4 regions of the Paenibacillus sp. sgz302191 genome follow, and region 2 is predicted to be linked to each of the others. Evidence: riboswitches for the same ligand, from Rfam matches in the RefSeq annotation. Region 2 holds a riboswitch; each other region holds the start of a gene.

Region 1 (4,693 bases), on a different contig from region 2:
ACAAAAGGAATAAGTATTCTTGGACAAGAGCCTAAGAATCCTCTAGAAGTCATGGAGAATGCGACGGAATGGAGTAAGGCGATGGAACTGCTGGCTGAGGGATTCAGATCCAAGTCCATTTACTATCCCCAAATCAATAAACCAGGGGAGCCTACTCCCGGCTTTATAGATCTATTTGCTGATGGCAAAGCTGCAATGACGGTAGATTCAGAAGTTTTGTTGGATCGAGTGCAAAACAAAAAGATTGATGTGGGAATTGTGAGTTTTCCGGTTGACCCTAATTTGCGCGATTCAAGCTATATGTTGTATCCTAATATTATGTTTTCTGTTAATTCCAATTCTTCATCTAAGGAAGCAGCATGGGAAATAGTGAAATTTATCAATAGTGAAGAAGTAGCCAAGGTCAAATCGAAATCAAATCAAAATCTGCTAACAAGAACAGAATATTCAAAGGAGAAATATGGACATTCGCTAAAACCGTTTTACGAGCTTAAATTTGACTCAAGAACGTATACCGCTACTAATTATCCTTTGTCCTTCATGAGTTCCTTCAACTTAGCGGTTCAAGAGGAGATTCGTAATATCGTCAGAGGAAGTACTACGAGTGATCGTGCTGTCAAAGTTTTGCGGGAAAAAGCCAATTCATTTATCAAACAAGAAGCCAATCCGAAATGATATCGAATGAGGAAGAGAATCGACAAAGGACACAAGAGTAAGTAGGGCTAAGTAGCTGATGTGAGGAATGAGGTGGGAGGAGATTATGGACTTATTAGGACACTTACTAACTCATATTGTCCTAAGCACGATTATTGTATATCTTTTACTTAGTAAGTCTGGTCTGGCCTTAACCAAATATAATGCAGTCTTTATTGTGACATCAGGCAGTATCGTGGGGATCCTGCCTGATTTGTTTGGGTATCGTACTGTTCTGTTATGGAGCCATTCGATTATATTCGCTCCCATTTATCTTCTCCCCTTTACAGTCCTTGCTTACGGCTTTTTGAAGCAATACAATTTTATTAAGTTATGGTTTTCATTCATTGCCGCATTAATTACTGGGCACTTATTCATGGACTATCTTGGGCATGAAACCCCTTTACTATACCCATTATATGTTGAAGGTTTTAGTGCGAATATTATCTATCTGGGAGATCCTTGGATATGGGTGCCACTTTTAATAGGACTGCTCTTTGTATTGTTTAGACCCGGAGGCAAGAGAATGTTGTATTTGCTATTGGTCTTTGTATTTGGCTATCTGGGATTAAGGAGTTATTCCAAATGGAACACCGATGCAATGATAAGGACACTATACGAAGATCAAACTTCTACTCAATATCAGGTTAGTCCTCGAACAACGAATTTATTTAATAAGTACAATCCGATGAATTGGCTATATTGGTCATTTGATGTTGTAGGAGAATATAGGGTTATCAAGGGGACGGTGTCGCTATTCGGAAATGCCGTAGACACACAATTTAATGTTATCTTTTCGAAACCGGGAATTGTAAAAGAAGCTTATAGTACGATCTACCGGGAGAGCACTTTGGATAATGAAAAATATTTACCGGTACTTTACTACAAAAATACTCCACAAGGAAAGTTTATTTATGCCGGTAGCCCAGATCAGATGGAAGTATTTCAATTTATTAATGACAAGTGGATTAAAGTTATAAGACACGACTAACTCAAGTTTCCTATTGTAACTGTCCAGGGTCGTAAACTCTGGACTGCAGTCTGAAGCCGCCCGGCTTGCGCATGAGAACTATTCATAAGCTCGCATGCCTGCTATGATTTCTCTCGCAACCTCGGCATCGTCGAAAGGAATCTTCACGCCGTTCCATACTTGATATTTCTCACGCACATTGCTCAGAATGAGCACGCAAGCGTCACAGTCGTCGCCCGCTTCGTGCAGCGCTTGCGCTATCGCCTCGCGGTGATCCTGCTGAACGTAACCTTCCCCCACAGCACCTCTTAAGAAAAATTCCATGAAATTGAAAAAAATGGGACGAATTAAATTTTATAAATTTTGACCCGTATGAGTATTCAGTGAGATTAGTGAAGGTAGAAAGAAGTTTATGGAGAAAAATGATCGAATTTACATGGGAATTTGATTATGTTAACGGGAATATAGAATGGCATATTTTTAACAAATCAAATGGTCTTTGCTTTAAATTCTTCCGTGATCAATCCCTATAAATAAAGCTTTTGGGAAACCAATTTCCTCCAATGCTCAAACATGGAAATGAGGGTCTCTTGATCGTCTCGGTCAGAACCACCTAGAATCATTCGATCAAGTCCGTATCTACCCTGTAAGTCATCTAGGACGGCCCTTACAATTGAAAGAGCCAGATCGTCGTTAATATCGTTTGGTTGAAGTGGTAGGGCATCCTCCATTTTTAGATCAACTCCTGTAATTCAAAAAAAAAGACTTCACTGCAGCTAGTGGGAAATTTTCCTAATACTTATCGAGCTTATTACGATATATATCAAAATTCTCATCATCGAAGCAAACAAAATAAACCTCATCGATCTAGTGTGCCGCTATCGTCCAGGCCGGTGATCAGCCCGGCTTTCGTCGCAAGGTACATCCACTTCTTGTCATCCAAGTTCTTGTCGCCAGTAGCCGCCCGAACCGCTATGCGCGCCATTTCTTGACGCGTCATCGGCGTATTCCAATCCCCGCTCGTGAAGTCGCTCCACTCATGAATCCCCGCGGTGACCGCCGCGTTAATGTATGGCAAATACCAGTCACTGCCGCTGGCGGTGCCGGAAACCGAAAGATGAAGCGCGGTATCGACCATTTTGATAAACTCGGCGCGCGTCACTTTTTCGTTCGGTTTGAAAGAATGGTCTTGATAGCCGTCGACATAGCCTTTTTGAATGGCTCCAGCGATGGTCGTTTCCGCCCAATGTCCTTTCGTGTCGCTGAAGCTGCCTGTGGAAGCCGTACCGGCGGTAGTTATCGCTTTTGTTCCCGGCGCAGCAGTGGTAGAATCGGCCCCGGCAGCGTGAATGGAAGTTCCGAGTAGTGCGGCAGTTACTAGTGATGCAATCCAATATACTTTCATTTGTATACCCCCAAAGGAATGAATTTACTTTTCTCAAATCAAAAAACCAACCGATTTCGGCAACCCGGCTGCCGTTTCTCCGAAAAATGTCTTACGACATATCCCTCGTAGAAGTAGGCCCGTGGCTTTGCGTCCCTGTCTTTCGAACAGGTTTGCCTTTTCGTGTTCAGTTGGTTCATAGGCATTTAAAACTATAAAAATAGTACATAAGATTTAATACAAGTCCCATATTAACCCATAATCTAACATATTTCCACAAAATATTTATTTCTTGCACCTACTTGAACACGCGCCGATCTTTTTCTTTCTTCATCATAGCTTAGAGCTACGTTTGAGCAAGTGTCATAATTAAGTCTTGACCAAATATGTTAAATTATGTAATATTTTCTTTGTAAGCATTAGATGTAAATTCGTTTTTCATCATCACTTTTGTAAAATCCATTCATTTGTCAAAGGAGATGGGAAGGTTGAGTAGACGTTACTTAATTAAAAACGGCTGCGTTTTGACGATGGACAAATCTTTAGGGGATTTTAAGAAAGCGGACATTTTAGTAGAAGACTCTGTCATTGCAACGATTCAAGAAGATCTCGAAGTATCGGATTGTGAAATGGTCGACGCAACGGATATGATTGTCATGCCGGGATTGGTGGATACCCATCGGCACGTTTGGGAATCTTTGGTGCGAACTATAGGCACCGACTGGTCGTTGCCTACCTATTTGCAAAACATTTATTATGGCGGGTTTGGAAGCAGGCTGCGGCCCGCGGATTGTTATGCCGCTAACCTGTTGGGAGCTTTGGAAGCGCTCAATGCCGGCGTAACCACTCTTTTGGATTGGACGATGATTTATTCTCCCGATCATGCGGACGAATTGATTCGCGGCTTGCAGCATTCCGGCATTCGTGCCGTGTTCGCGTACGGAGCCTCCGGTGAAACCGAATATTGGAACCGTGATAGCAAAAAAATGGTTACTGACGATGTGCGCCGCGTAAAACAGCAGTATTTTTCCTCCGATGATCAATTATTAACGATGGGGTTAGCCATTAGAGGACCGGAATTTAGTCACTGGGATACATCGGTTCAGGAAATCGAGCTTGCCAGAGAACTGGGTGCGGTATGTTCCATGCATATTGGTTTTGGCAGTTGGGGGCCGGATGACCGATCCGTTGAAAAGCTATGTAAAGCCGGTTTGCTTGGCCCTGATTTAAATATGGTTCATGCAAATACAATGGGTTATGACGAGTACAAAATGCTCGCAGATTCAGGAGCGTCGATATCCGTTACTCCCGAGGTGGAAATGATGATGGGGCACGGGTATCCTGCCACCGGGTTATTTCTTGAGAACGGCGGGACTCCTGCCCTTGGCGTGGATGTGGTGACTTCAACCGGCGGAGACATGTTTACGCAAATGAAATTCATGCTTCAGGCGGAGCGGGCGAGAACGAATCAGAGCATTTTAGCTTCCAAAAACATGCCCGGCGAATTAAGTTTGAAGGCTCGGCAAGTATTAAATTTTGCAACCCTGGCAGGAGCCAAGGCCTTGGGGTTAGACCGGAAAACCGGTACCTTGACTCCTGGAAAAGAAGCCGACCTCATCCTCATTCGGACGACGGATTTGAATATG
Region 2 (4,693 bases):
TTCGCTGTCGCTCATTGCCGTGTTCTCGGTAATCTCCAGGCAGAGCAGGCTCGGATCAATGCCCGTTCGATGCAGCGTATCCGTCAGCCGGCGCGAAAAGTTCGGGTCGAGGAACTGCCTGGCCGACAAATTGATGGACATCGAAAACGGCGCAATCCCCGCTTCCAGCCAGCGCTGAAGCTGAAGACATGCGGTATCGAGCACCCAATACCCGATCTCCACAATAATGCCCGACTCTTCGGCTAACGGAATAAAATCGCCGGGCGGAACAAAACCGATGCCGGGACGATTCCAGCGGATCAGCGCCTCGACCCCCATAACCGCGCCTGTCCGCACGTCGATTTGGGGCTGGTAATGAAGCGAGAACTCGCCTTCCTCCAAACCTTGCCGCACCCCCGAATTGATCAAATATCGCCCCTGTTCCTCGTCATGCAGCTGCGGCTCGTACATCACGAACTGGTTTCTGCCCTGCCGTTTCGCCTGATACATCGCGATATCGGCGAATTGCAGCAGCTCGTCCGGATTCACGCCATGCTCAGGGGACCAGCAAATGCCCATGCTGGACGTAACGTAGAACGCTTTATCCTGATAAGCAAAAGGCATTTTGAAGCCTGCGAGTATTTGATTCGCCCAGCCGTGGATCTGCTCCTTGCCCTTCAATCCGGGAATAATGAGCGCAAATTCGTCCCCGCCCAATCGGAAGATCGTCGCCTGCGGAGGCGCGAGCAGCGACAACTGGTCGGCCACTTTTTTCAACAAATGATCCCCGACAACGTGCCCTTGAGTATCGTTAATTTGCTTAAATCCGTCCAAGTCCAGCAGCATAATGGCAATGGAAGAACGACTGCCCTCGGATAAATGCGATTCCAGCTCGTTGTTGAAATGAGCGCGGTTCATAAGGCCTGTCAGCGTATCGTGGTAAGCGAGATACACGGCCTGCTCTTCGGCCGCCTTGGCTTTCGTAACGTCGAGCAGCACCACATACTGCAGCAGATCGCCCTGCGCCTCAAAATATTTGCTCTCGGCCTTAACGTACTTTTTCGCCCCTTTGCGCGTGACGACGATATAGTCCCCCTGGATCGTTTCTTCCCCGAAACCCGGCTGGTCGAACGAACGCGAGGACTTGTGGGACTGGGGAAAAATGAACTCCTGCGCATGGCGAAGAAGCAATTCCTTCTGCGTGCATTCAAAAAGCAGCGCCGCTTGCGGATTCGCCTCTTTAATAATTCCATCCTGGTCCGTAATGATCATCGTTAACGGCGACATTTCGTACAGAGCCTGATACTTCCGTTCCAGGGAAGGCAGGAAATCATATTTGATCATGGCATATCTGAGGAAAAAAGTGAAGATAATGAGCGCGAAACTGCTTAATGCCGGAAAATTGACGCCGCTTGGCATAACAGCCGGCATTTTAAAGAATATAAACGCTATCGCCCAAACAAACGAAAAAAGGAGGCCAAGCAAAACCGTGCGCATCTGCTTTCGCTTCAAGTTCAAATCGTATTGATTTACGAACCTGAACCCTGCGGTCACGATGACGATGCAAACAACGGCCGTATACAGCGTGCTGCCCAGCATCAATGCTGTTAGGCCTGCACCGGGTTCCTGGTATTTCCAAATGCCGTTCTGGACGAAATGAACCGTTATCCATGGAGGCGGAAAAAACACCAGCGAGGCCGGAACCAACGGGCTGTAGCAGATCGCCGTCATAACCGGCCGCGGAGTCGATTGAAATCCCTCCGTCAGCCTGAAGCAAAAATGCATCGTCAGACACATGATGATGAAAGCCGGAAAATAAAACAGCAGCAGCGCGATTCGGCCCGCGTATTGGATCGGGGCGATACTGAACAGCAAATTCCCGATGAAAAACAGCATGGTGGCAAGGAAAAAACAGGCCGCGATTTTATTCAGCCCGTTGTACCGGTTTCGCTGATAAATTTCGATCATCATGTAGAGCAACAAGAGAATTGGTACTATGTACAGGAGTATGGACACTAAATAAGCGATCATGAAGCACACCTCATTATCTTGTTAGTCCGTCATAAACGACCAAAAAAAAAAGAAACCTTGCTTTAAGGTTCCTTCTCAGCGGCCTAAAGCGGAAACTGGCTGGCATACGATGTGAATCCTTTTCGTGTAGCCCCTATAGCTTTGCGTCCTTGGCTTTCGCCAAGTTTGCCTTTATCTCTTTAAGAAATATTTAAATTGGTGAATGATAGGTCTAAGTTCCTAGTTATTTTATATCACGTATCACCAAATTTCGTCAATAAAATCCTTAATTATGAAATATCTGGTGCTATCGGCTCCTCGGATGGCTGCTTACTTTTCGGCCCCCCCGCCGACAATCCGCCAAAATCCGACAACGGAGGAGCTATGAACGCCCCCTTTTCGTTAAAGGAAAAAGAGGCCTTCCTTAGCCTATTGTCACAAGCTAATCAGAACCTCTTCTTCAAAGCGCCCTCGGCGCTGCAAGCCGGCAGTCAGACCCAGTCAGACCTCTATTTTGCCGAATGGTCAGGCTTGCAGCTCGGCGGCGGGAACGGCTTCGGCTTCTTTTTTCGATAACACTTCCTTCTTCAGAAACCAGCAGATAACAAAAGCCGCGATCATAAAGCCTAAAGCGATGATAAAAATGCTCTGGAACGAATTCACAAATACCGCTTGAATCTTCGTTACCAGATCGGCGGATATCCCCGCGGGAATTCCCCCTGTCTCGATATGATCCGCCATGCCCGGAGGAAGCTGGCCGGCCAACCCGGCAACGCCGGTTTTGATTTTGTTAGCGAGCAGGCTGCCGAAGACGCTTAATCCGATTGTCGCTCCAAGCGACTGGAACAGCTGAACGGTTCCGAGCGCTACGCCGCTGTTCTCCTTGGCGACGGATTCCTGAACGATCAGGTTATCTCCTCCGAATAAAGCCCCGATACCGAGTCCTAACAGGACAAAGGTAACAATGATGTACAGCGGCGTTGTCGCAGCATGAACCTGAGACAGCAAACCGACGCCGACGATCGGCAGCAAGAAGCAGACGATAAACAAGTTCCGGTACGGAATCCGGGTAATCAGAAATCCGTTCAGGATACTCGAAGGAATCGCCCCGGCCATAAACGCCAGCGTCAAATATCCGGCAGCGGTTGGACTTAGGCCCATCACGTTCTGAGAGAAAAACGGGAACGCCGCTATTCCGCCCATCAATCCAAGCATTACGATAAACACAAGCAGCGACAATACGACCACATTGCGGTTGCGGAACAACGACAGCGGTATAATCGGTTCCGCCGTTCTGGATTCAATCCTTATAAAGAGGGCGATAAACAGGGCCGAAAGCGCAAGCAGCCCTATGATCAGCGGAGATGACCAGGACAAGCCCCGATTGTCGATCAGCACCGGCGCAAGCAGAAGGGAAAGCAGCGCCAGCACGAGCGCAGACGCCCCCATCCAGTCGATGGACCGCTTCTCCTCCCCTTTGGATTCGCGCATTCCTACGAATATCACCGACGCTGCAAGTATCCCGACCGGGATGTTGATCAGGAACACCCAATGCCAATTAAGATGATCCACGAAATAACCGCCCAGCGTCGGTCCCAGCAGTTGTGGAATGATCATCATCGGCCCGAACAGGCTCTGAATTTTGGCGCGCTGCTCCAGCGGGTACGTATCGCCTATAATTACCAATGCCAACGGCATCAGCCCGCCGGCGCCTATTCCTTGGATTCCCCTGCCGATCAGCAGAACGGTCATGCTGTCCGCAAATCCGCAAATGATGGAACCGAGAGAAAACAAAGCCATGCAGCTTAAATAAACGCGTTTGCGCCCGTACAAATCCGCCAGCTTTCCTAAAATGGGCATAAATATGGTCACGGCAAGCATGTATACCCCCGCCACCCAGCCGTAAAGCGACAATCCTTGCAGCTCGCGGATGATCGTCGGCATAGCCGTCGATACGACCGTTTCGTCCAGCTCGGCAAAAATAAGCCCGAGAAGCAGGCCGATCAGCACGAGTGATCTGTTATTTTCCTTCATTGTTCAATACCTCTCTTCTATTCCTTAACTATTGCCATCATAAGCGCTTTTCAAGCTTGCTGAAACCGGCCGCGGATGCATCACCGCCTCCATCCCGAGGCGGATTTACGGATAAAAAAACCGTGCTGCAGCCAACGGCGCATGGATGCGCCGTGGACTGTAACACGGTTTGTATAGAATGCGGGCTTTCGTCAAAGCGGATCGACCTGCACCGCCGCCTGCTTGCCGCTGAGCTGGATGCCCGTCCGTGGGCGCCCGAGCGCTCGCAAATCTTGAAGCAGCGCTTTCGCAGCCGCTCCTTCCTTGCCCTGGATGCGCACGACGAACTGAACGGCATCGCCGGCCCCGAGAATGCGCTCCGCCTGCCGTTTTTTCGTCTCCAGGTCGTGATCCTCGATCTGCGGTGTGAGCCGGATTTCCTTCACCTTCGCCCCCTGCTCCTGTTTGCGCGCCTGCTGCTTTTCCTGCAGCGCCTCCTGTTTCGCCTGGCCCGCTCCGGCCAGCTTGCACGGCGGAGGGCTGCTCATCAGCGACGTGCAGATCAGATCGACCTTCAGCTTCCTGGCCAGCGCGAGCGCTTCCGTTGTAGGGACCACACCCAGATCCTCTCCGTTAACACCGGTGAGCCACACCTCGGAAGCTTTAATTTTTTCATTTTTGATCATTGTGA
Region 3 (4,693 bases), on a different contig from region 2:
TTTAAAGCTGTCACCGCTGGGGCTTGGATGCTGGCAGTTCAGCAACGGAAAAGGGCTCGTCGGGAAATTCTGGCCGGCGCTGCGGAGAGAGGATATAAGGCAAATTGTTCAGACCAGCTTGGAAGGTGGAATTAATTGGTTCGATACTGCTGAAGCGTACGGTGGCGGACAGTCTGAGCAGCTACTTGCCGGCACGCTGAATGAGATTGGCGGAACGCTCGCGGCACAGGCGAATATCGCTACGAAATGGTGGCCGGCTTTTCGCACCGCAGGCAGCATCACGGCAACGATTGATGAACGTATCCGCCAGTTGGATCACCGGACGATTCACCTTTATCAGGTGCATTCTCCTTACTCCTTTGCTTCGGTTGCCGCCATGATGAATTCTATGGCTAGTTTAGTCGAGCAAGGGAAGATTAAATATGTGGGTGTAAGCAACTTTTCCGCGCAACAAATGCGCGAGGCCGATCGCGTGCTGCGCGAGCATGGCCTTCGTTTAGTTTCGAATCAAGTGAAATATAGCCTGCTCGACCGGAGAATTGAACAGAACGGAATTTTGGATACGGCTAAAGAACTCGGCGTGGCGATCATCGCCTACTCCCCATTAATGCAAGGGATCTTAAGCGGCAAATTTCACAAAAATCCATCCTTGGTCAAGTCGATCACGGGTCCGCGCAAGTGGACAGCGGCATTCCGGGAGTCGGGCTTGCAGAAATCAAAGCCGCTGATTGAAACGTTGGAACAGTTGGCTCAACAATATAACGCAACGCCAACGCAGATTGCCTTGAATTGGTTGATTAATGCCCACGGAGAGAACGTATTTGCGATACCTGGGGCTTCAAAAGTAACTCATGCCGAGGAAAATGTGAAGGCGATGCAGTTTACCTTGACAGCCGGAGAGATTGAGATGGTCAGCAGCATTTCCAACCAAGTGCTGAGATCGAAGTAATTGTGACCAATATACTTATCATGAATTTTATTAAAAACTTAGAATTTATTGACAAAATTCGATATTTTTTAGATAATACAATTAATTCCATAGGTATATCGATCTAAGAACAGCGAACTAAGCGGATCGCGGATTCATCATGCTAACGGAATTAAGCCGCTAAAGTTGTGCAGAAGTCTCGGCGAATACCGGAAGGCTGTATAAAACTATGGGAGGGGGCCGTTTATGTAAATGGATGAAGCCAAGTTTCTGGTAAGGATGTAAAACAACATACTTATGTTATTTCCCGTTAATCGTAAACACCTCGAAAGTGGTGGACACAAAGCCATGGGTCTAAAGCTGGATAAACAGCCATGATTGCCAGGTTGCCGAAGGAAACTGGGCGAAATTTGTCGTCTGTTCTTCTTAACTATGGGAACAGGCTTTTTTTATTGCAGCGAAAAATCATTCGGAGAACAGGGGGAAACGTTATGGAAACAAGCGTGATAGGTATCGAGGAGTATCCGTTAAGTTCCTATCAGAAAGATATATGGCTCGAGCAAAGTATGCACCCTGGAAAACCTATTTACAACCTTGGCGGGTACATTGAGGTTAAAGGAAAACTGGATACGGCTATCTTTAAGAAGTCCATTCAGTTGTTAATCAGGCAGAATGATTCTCTCAGAACTCGTCTTATTGATAAAAAGGGCGAGCCCTATTTAACAATCCTGCCGGAAATCGACTATGAAGCTCCGTTTCATGATTTTTCGGGGAAGAAAGATCCGAATTCCTTTTGCCTGGATTGGATGAAAAAAGAGTTTTTGAAAATTTTTCAACCGAAGGACAATTATTTTCGATTTGAATTATTACAAGGCGAACCGGGTGTATATTTCATTTTACTTAAAGTTCATCATATGATCATTGATGGATGGGGGTTTGCCCTCCTCATCAGTCAAATGTTTGAAAATTACAATGAATTGGCTCAAGGAATTGGGGAAATGAACAGACCTTCCTATTCCTATACCGATTTTATCTCTGACAACCAGAATTATTTGAATTCTTCAGCCTTTTTGAAGGATAGGAAGTTCTGGCAGAGCAAATATCGAACCGTTCCCGAGCCTTTGCTAAGCAGAGGTTTGAACACGGATGATGATTACGGCGATTCTGTTTGGAGCAATAGGGAAACTTTAACAATAAACAAGGCATTGTACGATCAAATGGTTGAATTTTGTAAGGAGGAAGGTTGTTCGTCGTTCCACTACTTTTTAGGCATACTGTTCCTTTACTTCAGCAGGGTTTGCAATCGAAACGAAATGGTGATCGGCGTCCCGGTTTTTAACCGGGGCAAAGCGCAGTATAAGCAGACCGTGGGACACTTCGCCAATGTGCTGCCGCTTCGGATAAGTCCCGAGCAGGATATAAGCTTCAAAGAACTGATAAAGTTCATCAAGCGTGAGCTTATGCAGTGCTATCGGCATCAGAAAATATCTTTCGGCGAAATTTATCGGGCGGTTTACGAGGATGTCCACGAAAAAGGAAATTTGTTTGATATATCGCTTTCTTTTGAAGAACAGGAAACGAGAGAATCGTTTAACGGCGCAGCGTGCCGGATCGTAAGCATGCCGCATCATCACGAAAGGAATGCGCTTACACTTCTGATATGGGGACAAGAAGGAGAAGCGGATGTAGCCGTAAATTTTGACTATCAGATACAGGTGTTTGAAAAGCTCATCCCTATAGAAAACGTCATCCGCCACTTTGATTATTTATTCACTCAAGTCATGGAACAAAGTGAAACTCCCATTTCGCAGATCGAGGTCGTGCCGGAGGAAGAGAGAGGCGTGCTGCTTGACGGTTTCAATCGGACGAAGACGGAATATCCGAAGGAGCAAACGATCCATGGACTGTTTGAGGAGCGGGCGGAGCAAAGAGCGGAGCATCCGGCATTGGTCTTCGGGCAGCAAACCTTAACCTACCGGGAACTGAACGAACAGGCGAACCGGCTGGCCAAGGTGTTGAGGGGGCGGGGAGTGAAGCCGGACGATATCGTCGCCATCATAGTGGAACGATCTATCGAAATGGTCGTTGGCATCCTGGGAACGCTCAAAGCGGGCGGCGCGTACGTGCCGATAGATCCAAACTATCCGGAGGAACGGATTCGCTATATGCTGGAAGACAGCGGTGCCTCTATACTGCTGACGCAAAAGCATTACCGGGACAAGCTCGACTACCGGGGCCCGATCATGGATTTGGATGGCGAAAGTCTTCAGTGTACAGACCCGGCCGACGGCGCCAATCCGGAGCCTGTTAACAAGCCGCAGGACCTGGCCTATATCATCTATACCTCGGGATCTACCGGGAAACCCAAAGGGGTGATGGTGGAGCACCGGGGAGTGCTCAACCTCCAGCATTTCTTCCTTGAAAAATGGGGAGTGAACGAATCGGACCGGATGCTGCAGTTTGCCAGCAGTTCGTTTGACGCCTCGGTCTGGGAAATGTTCGTGATTTTGCTGGGAGGCGGCACACTTTATCTGATTTCGCGCGATACGATTAACAATCTGAATGAATTTGTACGCTTCATTGACGAAAACCAAATGACAATTGCGCTGCTTCCGCCTACTTATCTGGCGGGGATTGAACCAGGCAGGCTGCCGGCGCTGAAAAAGCTGGTGACGGGCGGATCGGCAATCACGAAAGAGCTGGTCATGCGGTGGAAGGACAGCGTGGCGTATATGAACGCCTATGGACCGAGCGAATCCAGCGTAATTGCAACTGCGTGGATGTACCGGGAAGAGGATATGGGCAATGCGTCGGTACCGATCGGCAAGCCGATTGACAATACCCGGATTTACATTCTGGATCAGAACCAAAAGCTGCTGCCGCTCGGGGCGGCGGGGGAAATGTGCATTGCGGGAGACGGATTGGCCAGGGGTTATCTGCATCGGCCGGAGTTGACGGCGGAGAAGTTTGTGGCGAATCCTTACGAAGCCGGAGAAAAGCTGTACCGCACGGGCGATCTGGCGCGTTGGCTGCCGGACGGGAATATCGAATATTTGGGAAGAATCGACGATCAGGTGAAAATCCGGGGCTTCCGCATTGAGCTGGGGGAGATCGAAACGCAGCTGCTGAAGCATCCGCTTGTCCGGGAGGCGGCAGTAATCGCCAGGGAAGACAAGCAGAGGGAAAAGTATTTGACAGCGTATTTTACAGCAGAAGGAGAACCGGGAGCGGATGAGCTGCGGGAACAACTGATGCAAGCACTGCCCGATTACATGGTGCCGTCCAGCTTCATGCAGCTGGATCGGATGCCGCTGACTCCGAGCGGGAAGATTGACCGAAAGGCATTGCCCGAGCCTGATCCGATTGCGGATGCGGGTGTGGAATATGCGGCGCCGAGAGACAAGATAGAGGAGATATTGGCTAAGATATGGCAAATAGTTCTGAACGTCGAAAGAGTTGGCATTAAGGATAACTTTCTGAATCTGGGCGGCGATTCCATTAAAGCCATTCAGGTTGTGTCCAAGCTTCACGATTATAAGCTAAAGCTGCAATTGAAGGATCTTTTTGATCATCCCGCGATTGAAGAATTGAGTGCTTATGTGAAATCCGTCGAACATGCCGCTTTTCAAGGAACGGTAACAGGTGAAATTATGCCCACTCCTATTCAAAGATGGTTTTTTGAGCAGTCTTTCGCAGCCAAACATCACTTCAATCAGTCGGTTCTGCTGCATCGGAAACAGGGCTTTGACGAAAAGAGGTTAAGAA
Region 4 (4,693 bases), on a different contig from region 2:
CGCCATTTCCAAGCGGCTTATTGGCGTATTCCAGTCACCTGTTGTAAAGTCGTTCCATCGATGGATACCGGCTTTCACAGCTGCATTGATGTAAGGGGTATACCAGTTATCTCCACTTCCCGACTTGGCAACCTCAAGCTTTAATGCGGTAACGGTCATCTTCATGAATTCAGCCCGACTTATGTTTTGTTCCGGTCTGAATGTTCCGTCCTCATAGCCGTCCAAATACCCTTTCTGTGTTGCCAATTCTATTGCGGATTTTGCCCAGTGACCTTGAATGTCCTTAAAGTTGGGCAGAGTGGTAGCCACAGCTAATTGATCAACTGAGCTTGCTTCAACGGGCATCACCGTCTTATTGCAGCCACTCAGAATCATAATGGAAGATGCTAGTAAAAAAATTTTCTTTTTCATGTCGTCACTCCTTAAAGTTAATGATGAATGGAATATATCATAATATAATACAAAAGTAAATTAATATTTTATTTTTGTATTATCCATGAATGGAGTTGATGATGTAACAATAACTTTCTGAAAATAAATTATAGTACCAATGGCATACGATCGTACACACTTCTAAAAATATATTTTTCGACAACAAGTTTCGACAAACATCTACATATATAAAGTGGTAATATGTTTTATGCATTAGTAAATAAGACGAATTTCCTAATTATTCTAAAATTTACTTCACTGATAAGGGCAAACTTCCCGAAAGGGGAGGGCGCAAAGCCACGGGTCTAAAGCATTAGAAATGTATGCTATGATAGCCGGGTTACCAAAGAAGGGTTCTAAAAAAGCCCCATATTTGGGGCTTTTTTTAATGTCAAAAACATTTATTATGTTGTATCTCATAGTTCTTTTTTCAATAATGCGGCTAATTTTTTTGGGGCGTCATTCCCATATTTTTCGATAAATTGCTGCATTTCAGGTATGAAATATAAGTCGAGGGCCTGCATAACTGAGTCCTTTATATCCATATCTTTGTCGACCTTTCTACGTTGAAGTGGTTTTTTGAAACGCACATCGATGTTCAGAGGGTACTTATCTGACAAATTTTTCACCTTCGCCCTTTCATTATATAATCCATCAATATACAATACAACTAGTAGATTAAGATATTAACAAACTAATATACTACTTGACTAGTAGATTGATAGATTTATATACTGGTAATAAATTCTCTTGTGCCATTATTCTACAGGAATTTTGAGTAGTTTGGTAGACAAGAGACCCCCATTAAACGTAAACGGAGGATTTAGATGTTTAATAAAAGATGGATTATTGTAGGGGTTATCGCAGCAGGTATTTCGGCCATGTATTTTGTGAATCAGAATTCCTACCCCAAGGTATGGGTAGCGTCAAAAAAAATTCCGAAAGGTTCAGTTTTAAAGAAAGATTACTTTCATATGGAGAAGGTGAAAGACAAAAAAGGCTGGATGATCGATGATGAGAGCTATTTTAATCGTACCTATGCCAAAGAAGCTATGAACCAAGATGAATATTTGAGTCGCAATGATATCGCCTTAAAACCGCTCATAGAGATTCAACCGGGAGAAGTTATCGTCGGCGTAAAAGCCATTAATAAAGATGAGGTTGTGGCCTGGCAGCTCCAGCGGGGCGATCAAGTATCTATTGAGTCTTATGATCGTGAGAAAAAGGAATCATTCCAAGATTCCCTTCTTACAAACCTGACAATTGTCGCTATGGTGAACCGTGATGGCTTGGACATCTCGGATGAAAAGGATTCCGACAGAGTTAATATAGAAGCCATTACGGTTAAAATGTCGAAGGAACAAGCGCAAAAATTTGATACATATGCCCGAAAGGGTGATATTCGATTAATGAAAGAACCAGATCCGAAAGGAGTAGCTAAACCGTGAACATCTTTCTTTCGATCAGCAAAGACGTTACCTATAAGAAAATCATGGATCGGATCGGGAAGGAGCACCAAACATCCGTAAATCTCAAGAGCTTGGGCCAGTTTATGGAAGCTATGTCCTCGCAAATACCGGACCTTATTATTGTTGATAAAAATATCGACTTCTATCCAAACGTCGCACAGCTTGAGGGTTCTATCGATATTATCGTGTTTACAGGACAATTTCCAAATCTCATGGACAAGCTCTCGGACAAAATGCTGAATAATCCAGTTCAAGTAAGAGCAATTGAACTTCCCGAAGTGATTCATGAGCCTGATCCGCCAGAGGAAGAGACAATAAAGGAAGTCGCTCCCGCTGACTCGCCATTTTTCAAAAAGCTTAAACAGCGAATGCCGAGTGCGGAGAGAGAGGTAGAAGAAGCAGTAAATGAAGTAACGGCGACGCATGAAGCAGTTGCGAGGGAAGATACTAAACCTAGAGCCGAAGCAGCCCCAACAGAGGTAAGCACGCAAGCTAAATCGAGCGCGCAGGAGGCGATAGAGCCGGATGATTCAAAGAACATTATCAAGACGATCAAGGAACGTAATAACTTAGCAAAAGAAAACGGGCAGCAAGAAGTTTCATCAACAATTAGAACGGGGGTCGTGGACAAGGACCGGAGCCGCTTTCTCAATCATGCTGTCGGTTATTGGTGCGTAGGTTCAAATGGGAAAACAACCCTCGCTCTAAATCAGGCGATATACCTCGGACAGCATATGAAAGTGCTGCTGATGGACTTAAACTTGGTCAACCCTGATATAGCAGATTACCTGAATATCGGGTATCCGAAGGGAAGGACGCTATATGACGCCTATCAAGCCTATTTGAACAAAGACCTTACGGCTGAAACGCTGGATAGTATATTCGTAGAACGGCACGGCATCAAGGTACTTGTCGGAAACCCCGATGTTGTAACACAGGGCGACTTTTCGGAACTGTTCTTTATTACGCTGCTCAAGACAGTTCGGCAGATGTTCGATGTCGTCATAATTGATATGCATACTGATCTTACGGCGGCAGCTGGAATACAACTCTTAAGCTATTGCAACCGGGTTATCATTCCAATCACTACAGATTCCTCTAAGCTCGTTCACACCAGGGCATATATGAACCTCTTTGTCCAAGGAGAAATTACCTTAGATAAAGTTGATATTATCCTGAATCAATTAGTGGAAGGAGGTAAGGTGAACGATTCTTTAGTTCAAGAAGCGGTCCAAAAAAAACCGATTGGCCGTCTCGCTCGGAGTAAAGAATTTACTCGATCTACCGAAGAAGCAAAGCCGCTTATTCTGACCAACTATGAGCCTCTTCACAAATTATGCAGGAAAATTGGGAAACCATATATCGAGGCAATGAAACAACTAGACCCGGCATTTAATGAAGAGGACGAGAATAAAAGATTCCTTGGTAAAGTACTTGACAAATTCTTCAAGAGGAGGGTGCAATCATCATGAACGAGGGTATGACTACTTTGGATATTTCCAAAAACCGGAGTGATCTTCGGGGTTATATAAAATCAAGCATCGAAACAGATGACAGTTTAAAAGATCGTTTTACGGAGAACGTCAAGTTAATCCAGGTAAATATCGAAAAAAAGAAGAAGGAAGCGAAACAACAGACCATCTCGGACGAGACATTATTTATCTGGATCAAAATGGAGATGAACCACAATCAACGTCTTGTCTTGGACGGTATGGACATTGATGCCTTAGCTTTATTATACTCCGATGCTTTTCGGGGATATGGGATTTTGCAGCCTTACGTGACGGATAACCGTTTTTCAGATGTAAAAATGGTGTCTTACGACAAGGTATTCACGAAAGGTAAAAACGGATGGGAACGCCAGCCCGTTCGGTTTAACAACCAGGATGAGGCCGATCGATTCGTTCAAGCCCTATTCAATAAAAATTCTTCGATCCTCAATGTTAAATTTCCATATAACAACTGCATCGACCATCAATACCGTTTCCGACTTAACGGATCGTTCGGGGACATAAACCCACTTGGGGCTTTTGTGGTCATTCGAAAACAGAATCATTACCAATTAAGCGATGGGCAGCTTATTAAGAATGGAACTACGAACGAACACATTCAAGCGCTTATTGAAGTCATCACTTGGTGCATGGTTTCCTTCTTCGTTTATGGCGAACAAAATGTAGGGAAAACGACTTTTCTCGGAAACTGCTTAGACAAGATTTCTGATCCGCGCTATGCCCTAACAACCTTTGAGGATACACCGGAGTTTTGGCTGAAAAAGACAAACTGGCATTCTCACATTACACGTCCCCATGTAGGGGAAGGTTTCGATCCGATTACCTTGGACACCCTGATTCAAAACTTTTTTCGCGAGTCCGGAGAATGGGGAACAGTGGGTGAAGTACGCGGACCCGAAGCGTTCACCATGCTGGGAGGGGCGTCCGGTGGAAATCCTTTTGGTTGCTCGGTACATGCCCCTACTATGGCATTGGCTTGGAAACGGTTGCTCTTTCTTTCCATTCGCATGTCTGGAATGAGAGAGGAAACCTTGGAGGCTTTTTTCAAGCTCTATTTCAAAGTCGGGATTGGCATGGCAACCGAGGGCGATATCAAAGTAGTCAACTCTATATCTTTCGAGGATGACGAGGGCGGATATATTGATGTATGGAAGCGTGTCCCAGAGCAGGGGTGGTTGTTTTCACCGCTGCCGAATTGGTTTGTGAATAAGGCAAAGAATAACCCTTTAATTCCAAGGGAGTTGTTAAAAAAGGCAAGGGTGATCTAATTATGATCTTCTA

The links. A riboswitch is a leader RNA that binds a small molecule or an ion and turns the genes downstream of it on or off. The one in region 2 is predicted to bind cyclic di-GMP.
Region 1: another riboswitch for cyclic di-GMP. It lies ahead of AC3G2T_RS16020 (S-layer homology domain-containing protein); the one in region 2 lies ahead of AC3G2T_RS00205 (EAL domain-containing protein).
Region 3: another riboswitch for cyclic di-GMP. It lies ahead of AC3G2T_RS22665 (non-ribosomal peptide synthetase); the one in region 2 lies ahead of AC3G2T_RS00205 (EAL domain-containing protein).
Region 4: another riboswitch for cyclic di-GMP. It lies ahead of AC3G2T_RS34995 (CpaB family protein); the one in region 2 lies ahead of AC3G2T_RS00205 (EAL domain-containing protein).

The regions. Positions count from the first base shown of each region.
Region 1 covers NZ_JBYLHY010000009.1:293,130-297,822, forward strand. Annotated here, with positions in the region: gene AC3G2T_RS16005 (ABC transporter substrate-binding protein) at 1-675, shown strand, start outside; gene AC3G2T_RS16010 (metal-dependent hydrolase) at 761-1,684, shown strand; gene AC3G2T_RS16015 (hypothetical protein) at 1,763-1,963, opposite strand; gene AC3G2T_RS16020 (S-layer homology domain-containing protein) at 2,523-3,068, opposite strand; cyclic di-GMP riboswitch class I at 3,124-3,235, opposite strand; gene AC3G2T_RS16025 (amidohydrolase family protein) at 3,527-4,693, shown strand, end outside.
Region 2 covers NZ_JBYLHY010000001.1:40,519-45,211, reverse strand. Annotated here, with positions in the region: gene AC3G2T_RS00205 (EAL domain-containing protein) at 1-2,010, opposite strand, end outside; cyclic di-GMP riboswitch class I at 2,098-2,190, opposite strand; gene AC3G2T_RS00200 (hypothetical protein) at 2,206-2,565, shown strand; gene AC3G2T_RS00195 (MDR family MFS transporter) at 2,515-4,023, opposite strand; gene infC (translation initiation factor IF-3) at 4,215-4,688, opposite strand.
Region 3 covers NZ_JBYLHY010000016.1:149,939-154,631, reverse strand. Annotated here, with positions in the region: gene AC3G2T_RS22670 (aldo/keto reductase) at 1-949, shown strand, start outside; cyclic di-GMP riboswitch class I at 1,234-1,322, shown strand; gene AC3G2T_RS22665 (non-ribosomal peptide synthetase) at 1,420-4,693, shown strand, end outside.
Region 4 covers NZ_JBYLHY010000042.1:22,170-26,862, reverse strand. Annotated here, with positions in the region: gene AC3G2T_RS35005 (S-layer homology domain-containing protein) at 1-411, opposite strand, end outside; cyclic di-GMP riboswitch class I at 689-780, shown strand; gene AC3G2T_RS35000 (hypothetical protein) at 849-1,052, opposite strand; gene AC3G2T_RS34995 (CpaB family protein) at 1,260-1,880, shown strand; gene AC3G2T_RS34990 (CpaE/TadZ family protein) at 1,877-3,373, shown strand; gene AC3G2T_RS34985 (ATPase, T2SS/T4P/T4SS family) at 3,370-4,680, shown strand; gene AC3G2T_RS34980 (hypothetical protein) at 4,683-4,693, shown strand, end outside.